One region of the Bradyrhizobium sp. KB893862 SZCCT0404 genome, then DNA from elsewhere that is predicted to be linked to it. Evidence: predicted binding sites of a transcription regulator. Region 1 holds the regulator's gene; the other holds the start of a gene.
What was found. The regulator LexA, encoded in region 1, represses DNA repair genes until DNA is damaged. The targets are predictions, from matches to a motif close to TGTTCNNNNTGTGTTCNG.
Positions count from the first base shown of each region.

Region 2: the regulator LexA is predicted to act here: its motif matches at 1,974-1,991, upstream of recA (recombinase RecA).

Region 1 covers NZ_JAFCLT010000001.1:1,118,595-1,122,927, forward strand. The annotation lists gene JQ617_RS05615 (GAF domain-containing protein) at 1-836, opposite strand, end outside; gene JQ617_RS05620 (hypothetical protein) at 1,059-1,490, opposite strand; gene JQ617_RS05625 (hypothetical protein) at 1,683-1,886, opposite strand; gene lexA (transcriptional repressor LexA) at 2,131-2,832, opposite strand; gene JQ617_RS05635 (molybdopterin molybdotransferase MoeA) at 3,009-4,220, opposite strand.
Region 2 covers NZ_JAFCLT010000001.1:62,411-66,743, reverse strand. The annotation lists gene JQ617_RS00395 (hypothetical protein) at 1-688, opposite strand, end outside; gene recA (recombinase RecA) at 794-1,882, opposite strand; gene JQ617_RS00385 (hypothetical protein) at 2,081-2,227, shown strand; gene JQ617_RS00380 (hypothetical protein) at 3,092-3,265, opposite strand; gene JQ617_RS00375 (hypothetical protein) at 3,337-3,543, opposite strand; gene JQ617_RS00370 (DUF7677 family protein) at 3,570-3,944, opposite strand; gene JQ617_RS00365 (hypothetical protein) at 4,152-4,319, shown strand.

The sequences.
Region 1 (4,333 bases):
GAATGGTCATGCGCGAGATCGTCGTTGAGCGCGGGCATGCCGGTGGCCCAGGCGCCCCCGATGCTGCCGTCGCCTTTGGCAATGGATTTGGTCGCATAGAGCGCGGCGAGGTCGGTCTGCGCGCTGCAGTCGCCGGCAGAAAAGACCAGCGCGGAGCGGGCCTCATTCGGCACCCAGATCTCGAAGCGCCGCGCAATCGGGGTGGCCTGCGCGGAGAGGAAGGTCAGCACCCAGGTCTGGAGACCGGTCGGATAGGGGACGCCGACACCGAGATTGATCCCGACCTCGGCGGCGTCTTCCCAGCGCAGAAAGCTCCTGGCGTTGTGCAGATCCTTGATGATCAGCGGCAGGCCGGCCTTCCAGGTGCGTCCGGGCAGGCCGAAGCCGCGCGGAAACCGGGTGTGGCGGGAGTTGAATTCGAACATGTCGGCGGTGCCATAGTAGCCGTCGACGAGCCCCATCTCGTGGGAGGTATCGGGGTCGTTGTGCCAGAGCTCGACCGCGCCGACATGGGCCTCGTCGTCGCCGCAGAACAGCACCATGACCGCTTGCAGGAATTCGCCTGCGAACACCGGCACCGCGACGCCGCAGGTGAGGTCGGCTGCGAGCGCCTGGTCTGTCCGTCTGAAATAGGAATTGGCGAATTTGGTGAGGATCACCGGATGGCCGCAGGCCCAGGCCTTGCCGGGAAGACCCTCGTCGAAGCCGAAGCTCAGCTCCTCGCTCACGGCCCTGAACGCGGACAGCCCTTCGCCATAGAGGCCGCCGCCGAGTGCCAACCGCATCCGCGTCCGGTCGGGCACCCAGAGTTCAACGACGCGAATGAAGGTCTTCATCGAACGTGTCCGCCGCCTCGAGCTTCTGACAGCATCGGGCATTTGCCTGCGGAACGGACGTTCAAAATTCAGGCAGGAGCGCGCAAACTTCGTGCGACGGAGAGGTGAGGCGGGTGATCCCGGCGGGCCTCATTGCGGACGACACAAGCAACACCACGTCGCCGGCCACGGCCGGCGATGGCGATTTCAATCGGGCCCCGACCTGCGGGCGGGGCAGTCCATTCAGCCGATCGGCAGACGTGTGATCGTCGGCCTGTCGGCAATGGTCTGCGGCTTCTGTTCACGTTCGCCAAGCGGCTGGGTGACCGGCAATTGCAGCACGGTTGCGCGCTGCCCCTCGACGAGCTGCGTCACCAGCACGTACTTGCCGTCGGGGAATTCGATTGCATCGTGATGGCGATCCGGAATGTTCGGATCGATCTTGCCGAACTTGCCGACCCGGGAGTTGATGGTGCGGGTCCAGATCCAGCGATTGTCGTAACGGACGTTGTCGGCGAAGGCGAGCTCCGTTCCCGGCAGCAGGCATACGGCGACGGACATGTCGGCTTCGGAAGCGAAGCCGCGCGTCGAGGTGCCGCGGAATGTTGTCGTGACGATGGTCTCGCCGACTTCCGCGGGACGCGTCGCAACGGCGTGCAGGCTGTAGTCACACATCGGGGTGCTCCTCATTCGAAGATAGCAACCCGCGCCTCTCATCGAGGCGCAGGCCTCTATCAGAGTGGAAGCCCGCAAGCGTCTGCTTGGTTGTAGGCAAATCTGCGGCTTGGGTCCGCAGGCCGCCATCACAATATCTTTCCCGCCTCCACTGGGAACAAAGTCCGCTCCCGTGCATTCCGGCAGGGTGTGTCAGCGTCCTGCCGGCGCCGACCAGCCGGAATATTGCCAGGCGGATTGCGATGGCTGTGCAAGCGCGGCACGGGCGTTGCGGGCTTGCTCGCTCGCCGTCGCCGGCGCCGTCTTGCGGACATGATGCGACGGTGCAGCAACGGCTTGCGAGGCTGATGCCGTGATCAGCGCCATCGTGACGATGCTCAGGACGATCTTGCGCATGTTGTCTCCTCGACTTCTGAAAGACCTTGCGGAGCGATGCGTGCTCCGCGCGGCGTGCCGAGGATGTAGCGCTGGAGAGGTGGCCGGATAATCTGTGCAGAACCAGAAAGACTATCCAGCCGGAGCGGACAATGATCCGCTCCAATCGTTGATGCGCGTCGCCAACCGGCGACGCCCGGATGCTCTCGCTATTGGCTGAGCATGACCTTTCCGGACAACCGCTGTGCGCTTGTCCGGATACTGCTCAGTACTTCCGGTAGAGGCCGATCAGCTTGCCCTGGATCTTCACGCGGTTCGGCGGGAGGATGCGGACCTCGTAGGCGGCGTTGGCGGGCTCGAGCGCGATCGAGGCGCCGCGGCGGCGGAAGCGCTTCAGGGTAGCTTCCTCATCATCGATCAGCGCCACCACGATGTCGCCGGTGTCGGCGCTCTCGTTGCGCTGGATCAGCGCCATGTCGCCGTCGAGGATGCCGGCTTCCACCATGGAATCGCCGCGCACTTCGAGCGCGTAGTGTTCGCCCGAGCCGAGCATGTCGGGCGGGACGCTGATGGTGTGGCTGCGGGTCTGCAACGCCTCGATCGGCGTGCCGGCCGCGATGCGGCCCATGACCGGCACGGCGACGGGACGTTCACCTTCGTCGGCGGCCGGGCTGGATGTCGTGCGCACCTTGCCGAGATTGCCTTCGATGACGCTCGGCGTGAAGCCGCGGCGGTTGCCGGCGGCGGCCTGCAGCTCGGGCAGCTTGATCACTTCGATGGCGCGCGCGCGGTTGGGCAGGCGCCGAATGAAGCCGCGCTCCTCGAGCGCGGTGATCAGGCGATGGATGCCCGACTTCGAGCGCAGATCGAGCGCGTCCTTCATCTCGTCGAAGGAGGGCGGCACGCCGCTTTCCTTCAATCGCTCGCTGATGAATCGCAGGAGCTCGTATTGTTTGCGCGTTAACATCTCGACCAAAATCCCCCGGTTGATGTCGTTCGATTCCGAGACGCTGAATTCAGCTATAAGCCGCTACATGCTCGAAACAAATCATGAACGGACACTATATGTTCGATACATGTTCCGCAACTGCTTAATTTACCGTGAACGCGGCAAACTTCGCGGAACACGTGGGCTGACGGCGCTCAGACCGGCAGCAGCAGCACCTCGCAAGGCGTGCCGGCTTCGGCCTTGGGCGCGAACGGCGCGCGCACGAGAAGTGCCTGTGCCGCAGCGAGATTCGCAAGCAGCGAGGAATCCTGATGATTGACCGGAAGCACGATCGGCGTGCCGTCGTCGCGCAGCTCCAGGCGCGCGCGCAGATAGTCCTCGCGGACATCGTTTGCGCCGACGTCGCGGCCGAGCACGGCGCGTTCGCGTCGATGGTGAATCACCGAACGACCCGACAACGCGCGAATCAACGGCACCATGAACAGGAAAGCGCAGACGTAGGACGACACGGGATTGCCGGGCAGGCCGATGACGCGCATGGCGCCGATGCGGCCGTGCATCATCGGCTTGCCGGGCCGCATCGCGATCTTCCAGAACGACATCGCGATGCCCTCGGCCTTGAGCGCCTGCTGCACCAGGTCGTGGTCGCCGACCGAGGCGCCGCCGGTCGTGATCAGGATGTCGGCGCCGCTCTCGCGGGCCCGGCGGATGCCTGATGTGGTGGCGTCCAGCGTGTCGGCGGCGACGCCGAGGTCGATGGTATCCGCGCCCTCCTGGCGCGCCAGCGCGTGCAGGGCGTAACCGTTGGAATAGACGATCTGGCCGGGGCCGGGCGCTGAGCCCGGCATGACCAGCTCGTCGCCGGTGGCGAGGATCGCGACCTTCGGGCGCCGGTGGATGGGGAGCTGCGGATGGTTCATCGCGGCGGCAAGCGCCAGGTCGCGGTCGGTGAGCCTGGTTCCTTTGCGCAGCAGCACATCGCCCTCGGCGAAGTCGACGCCGGCCCGCCGGATGTGGCGTCCGGGAAGCGCTGCTTCCTTGATCGTGATGCGCTTGCCGTCCGCGACCGTGTCCTCCTGGATCACCACGGCATCCGCGCCGGCGGGCACGACGCCGCCGGTGAATATCCGCACGGCCTCGCCGGTGCCGACCGATCCTGCGAACGGGCGCCCGGCGGCGACCTCGCCGATGACCGTCAGCTGGGAATCGATTGTCGCCGCGTCTGAAGCCCGCACCGCGTAGCCATCCATCGCCGACATCGCCTCCGGCGGCTGCGTGCGCCGTGCCGCGACGTCGCGAGCGAGCACGCGGTGGAAGGCCTGATCGAGGGCGACCATTTCCTCAGGCTGGGGCTCCGCGCCGGCGAGCACGGCGGCAAGCGCGTCGGATACCGGCATCAGGGCCACGGGTGAGAACTCCTGCAGAGCACGTTCGGCAAATCGGCGGCGAGAGTTCTAGCCGAGTGGGAGCGCAGAGGCAAAACACCGTGGCGCAGGATGATTCATCCTGCGCCGCCTGG
Region 2 (4,333 bases), 1.1 Mb from region 1:
GGCGGACCGAACGGAGATGGAAGAGTGCATTTGTTCCCTGATAACCACGGCCGATGAGCTCCAGGAAACGCACCTCGGTTTCACCCAGCCCTGTCGAGACGGAGGGGATCTCCGCCAGCAGATCGATCAAAGCCGGCCTTAACATCAGTAGCGCGCTCAGATCGCTATGAACGAGTTCGATGCAAGCCTCGGGCGTCGGCGCAGTGTAGGCCTGCCAAGCGATGCTTGCTGTTCCGAGTTCAGCCGCGGTCACGCCGATGGCGGGGATATGGGGCAGCGATTTGGCAATAGACTTCGCATCCTTTGTAAGGAGATCGAAGGCAATCAGGCGCAGCTCCGTCTTGGCCGCAATCTCTGGGTGAGACCGCAGATAGTCGAGTAGCCAGATCAGCTGGAGCTGATCATTCGGATCGCGATCAAACCACAATTCGATGACGTCGTAGGGCTGGCAGAACGCAACCAAAGAAAGGTGTTCACGTTCTTTGACAGATTGAGTCCGTCGTCCGATGTAGTCCGACCAGTGCCTGCCTGGCTTCACTGTCCCCGAACGGGCGGCGACATAAACTGCAAGTTCGTCGAGGGGCAGTGGTCCATCAACAAGACGGAACATGAATGGAATGACGACTTCGGCAAGACCCGAGCGCATGAGATCGGCGCCGCATGAACCCGTCAGAATCACACGCTTCATCGCACCACCCGATCACGACAACGCAAACCGAAACGGGCGCTGACGACGTCGGCAACTCAACGTCCTCAGCGCCCGCTCCTCGCGAAAAACCTTCGCTGTTCAGTCTTATTCGTCGCCCGGCTCCTCGCCGTCGGCGTCGCTCTCGGGCGTGCCGGCCAAAATCTGCTCGGAGATCAGGCCGGAGTTCTGGCGGATCGAGGTCTCGATCTTGGCGGTGATGTCGGGGTTGGCCTTCAGGAACGCCTTCGAGTTCTCGCGGCCCTGGCCGAGGCGCTGGCTGTCATAGGAGAACCAGGCGCCTGACTTCTCAACGATGCCGGCCTTGACGCCGAGATCGAGGATCTCGCCCATCTTGGAGACGCCCTCGCCGTACATGATGTCGAACTCGACCTGCTTGAAGGGCGGCGCCAGCTTGTTCTTCACCACCTTCACGCGCGTGGTGTTGCCGACCACTTCGTCGCGCTCCTTGATCGCGCCGATGCGGCGGATGTCGAGACGGACGGAGGCGTAGAACTTCAGCGCATTGCCGCCGGTCGTGGTTTCGGGCGAGCCGTACATCACACCGATCTTCATGCGGATCTGGTTGATGAAGATCACCATGGTGTTGGACTTGTTGATGGAGGCCGTCAGCTTGCGCAGCGCCTGGCTCATCAGACGGGCCTGCAGGCCCGGCAGCGCATCGCCCATCTCGCCCTCGAGCTCGGCCTTCGGCACCAGCGCCGCGACCGAATCGACCACCAGCACGTCCACCGCGCCCGAGCGCACCAGCGTGTCGCAGATTTCCAGCGCCTGCTCGCCCGTGTCGGGCTGCGAGATCAGAAGCTCGTCGATGTTGACGCCGAGCTTGCGGGCATAGACCGGGTCGAGCGCGTGCTCGGCGTCGATGAAGGCGCAGATGCCGCCCTTCTTCTGGGCTTCCGCCACCGTGTGCAGCGCCAGCGTGGTCTTGCCCGAGGATTCCGGCCCGTAGATCTCGACGATGCGGCCCTTGGGCAGGCCGCCGATGCCGAGCGCGATATCCAGCCCGAGCGAGCCCGACGACACCGCCTCGATGTCCATGGAGCGGTCGCTCTTGCCGAGCTTCATCACCGAGCCCTTGCCGAACTGGCGCTCGATCTGGGAGAGCGCGGCAGCCAGAGCTTTACTCTTGTCCATGGAAGATCCTTCGACGATACGCAGGGCAGTTGCGGACATTGGGTCGTGCTCCTTATGGCGAGGATTCGCGTGTGGGACAAACGGTTGCGGCGGCGGTCGTCGATAAAAGCAATGTACCCCATTTGTTCTAGGTTCGCAATATGTTCTTTTGTGAATCTAGGTGCTGTCCGTCTGACCCCGGGGTCCTATTTCGAGTTTGTGAGTGTCCGAATTCGGCGGAGGGCGCATATTCGAGGGATGATCGCGAACGCCCTCAAGCTTGCTGCATTGGCCGGGCTGCTGCTGATTTCGGGCGGGGCATGGCCAAATCCGCGTTACGGAGCAGCCATCGCCATTGGCCTATGCATTGTGGCCGCCGTGATCCTTCATTTCGCCGCACCGTAAGGCCGTCTCGATTGTGGGGCGAGTGTCCTGATCCGCCCCTCGCGGGTATCCTGGCTGGGGCAGTACCGGAATCTGACGGCTGGGCCGGGCTCGCATATGAGCGAGTGGGTAAGATAGTCCGGCCGCAATCGCCGTATCCGCCGGCGACAGGAACCAATCTTCGCTTTCCGCCCCAGGAGTGAATTGCCACTTTTTCCCGGTTGCGCTAGGTTCCATCCGGGCGTTCCTTCTGGCGCCCAAACGCATAGTAATGCTCCTGCCGCCCGCCCTCTGCGTCCCGCAAAGACGAAACACCAGAGGGCGGGTTTTAATTGGGCGCCCTAAAATCTGCCCCTCGCGGAATACGACATGAAACCTTGGCACGGGATGTGCTGACTAACGGGAGCCGGGATTTTGCATGACCCTCCCGGGGCTGGACCAACGCCGCCCGTCGCTTTTTCAAGCGGGCGGCGTTGCTGTGAGGTGTCTCAATCTGCTTCCGCGGGTGGTCCTCTTCAGGACAGCACCGGAATCCACGTACTGTCTCGAGATGAGGCCTCTTCCCGGCGCCCGGAGCGCGCGCGCCAAGGAATGGATTTTGCCGGCAGCAAAAAGCCCCAGCTCGCAGGATTTTGGGGGGCGATGAGCTGGGGCCGCTTGCAGTACCCTTTGGGGAAAGGGCATCGGGAAAACTCGGCAATCGACCGAACGTTCCGGTTCGAAATCTTAAATCGGGGGTCGTCATTGAAGAGCACCGGAACTTCGGCGCTCTCCGCAGCCCCCTCAGGGTTTCCAGGTCAGGCGCGGCATGAGTCCATCCCGCCGCTGAAACGGAACGGACAGCGCCGCCCCGGCGGCGAGCTTCCTGATCACGCCTGCTGCGTCCTAGCTTCCGGAATGACCATCGAAGCCGCCAGGATCCGACTGGCCGCTGTTGAGGCTCGGCCCGGTCTCGGTGTTGTCCCGGTCCGGCCGCACCTTCAATCCCTGCCGAAATGCAAACCCGATAAGGCCGACGAGGATCGCAAGACAGATCGGCGCGAGGATCCAGTCCGGCATTTTGCTCTCCCTTGTGGCCGCCGCGCCGGCCCACCGACGCAAGCAGCAAATTCACCATTGCCGAGATGCGATCACTCGGCTGTTCGCTCCGCGTGCTCACGGCGCTCTTCCCGGAATTCGGCAAGCGAGGCGGCCAGTTCTTCATCCGTGAGCCGGCGCCGGAAGATCGGCACGGCCCATCGCGGCAGGCTCTGGATGAAGCAATCCCATTCGGACAGTTTTGACATCGCTTCGTCCAGCGCCCGTTCATCCATGAACCGGCCGAACCGCGCCCGCATGCGCGCTCGCTGGATGCTGCGAAATATCATGATCGGGCGCTGTCCGGATTCGAGCCTGGTCTCGTCGCCGCGTCGGCATCGATGTCAGACAGTCCCGGCGGATCGTGAAGCGCAACTTCCCATGCCTCGAACGGCGGATCGACGACGTAGGTTCGATCCACGTAAGCGCGGATCGATTGCGCGGCACGCCTCTCCGCGGCTCTGGGATTCAGCACCCGGCCGGACTCGTCGATGCGAAGCACGTTGGCATAGATGGCCATCGCCGCTTCGAGCGCCGACGGCTCCCGGAAGATGCACGAATAGTCGATCCCGCTCAGAACGGGATGGCCCACGGTCCCGTTCGCCAGCCAGAAGCCGAACGTACGAAGCGCGCCGCTGACCGAATTTCCGAGCCCTGCCATCCGCACCTCCTCAGCTCACGTCGCGATCGCATCGTACTGCACCTGCGCAGACCTGGCGCAACAACGTCCTTCTTCGGACGAAGCTGATGCGCATCAAAGACGAAAGCGCTGCGCGCCGTCATAATTCCGCAATCCTGTGGCATCGAACTTTTCGATGCGCTGCGGCCTTCTCTGGGGTGGACCGCAACATCATTGGGAATCTCGGACATGACGGAAGACACGCACCACGATGCAGCCAGGCGCAATCATCAGCTCGAGGCGGCGCTCGAGGAGATGATCAAGTTCGAGCGCAGGGAAAACGAGTTCCGCAAGAAGGACCGCGAGGAGCGCGCGGCCGAACTCAAGCTGCCGCTGGACGCGATCAAGATTCACTAGGCCGCTCCGGGCTA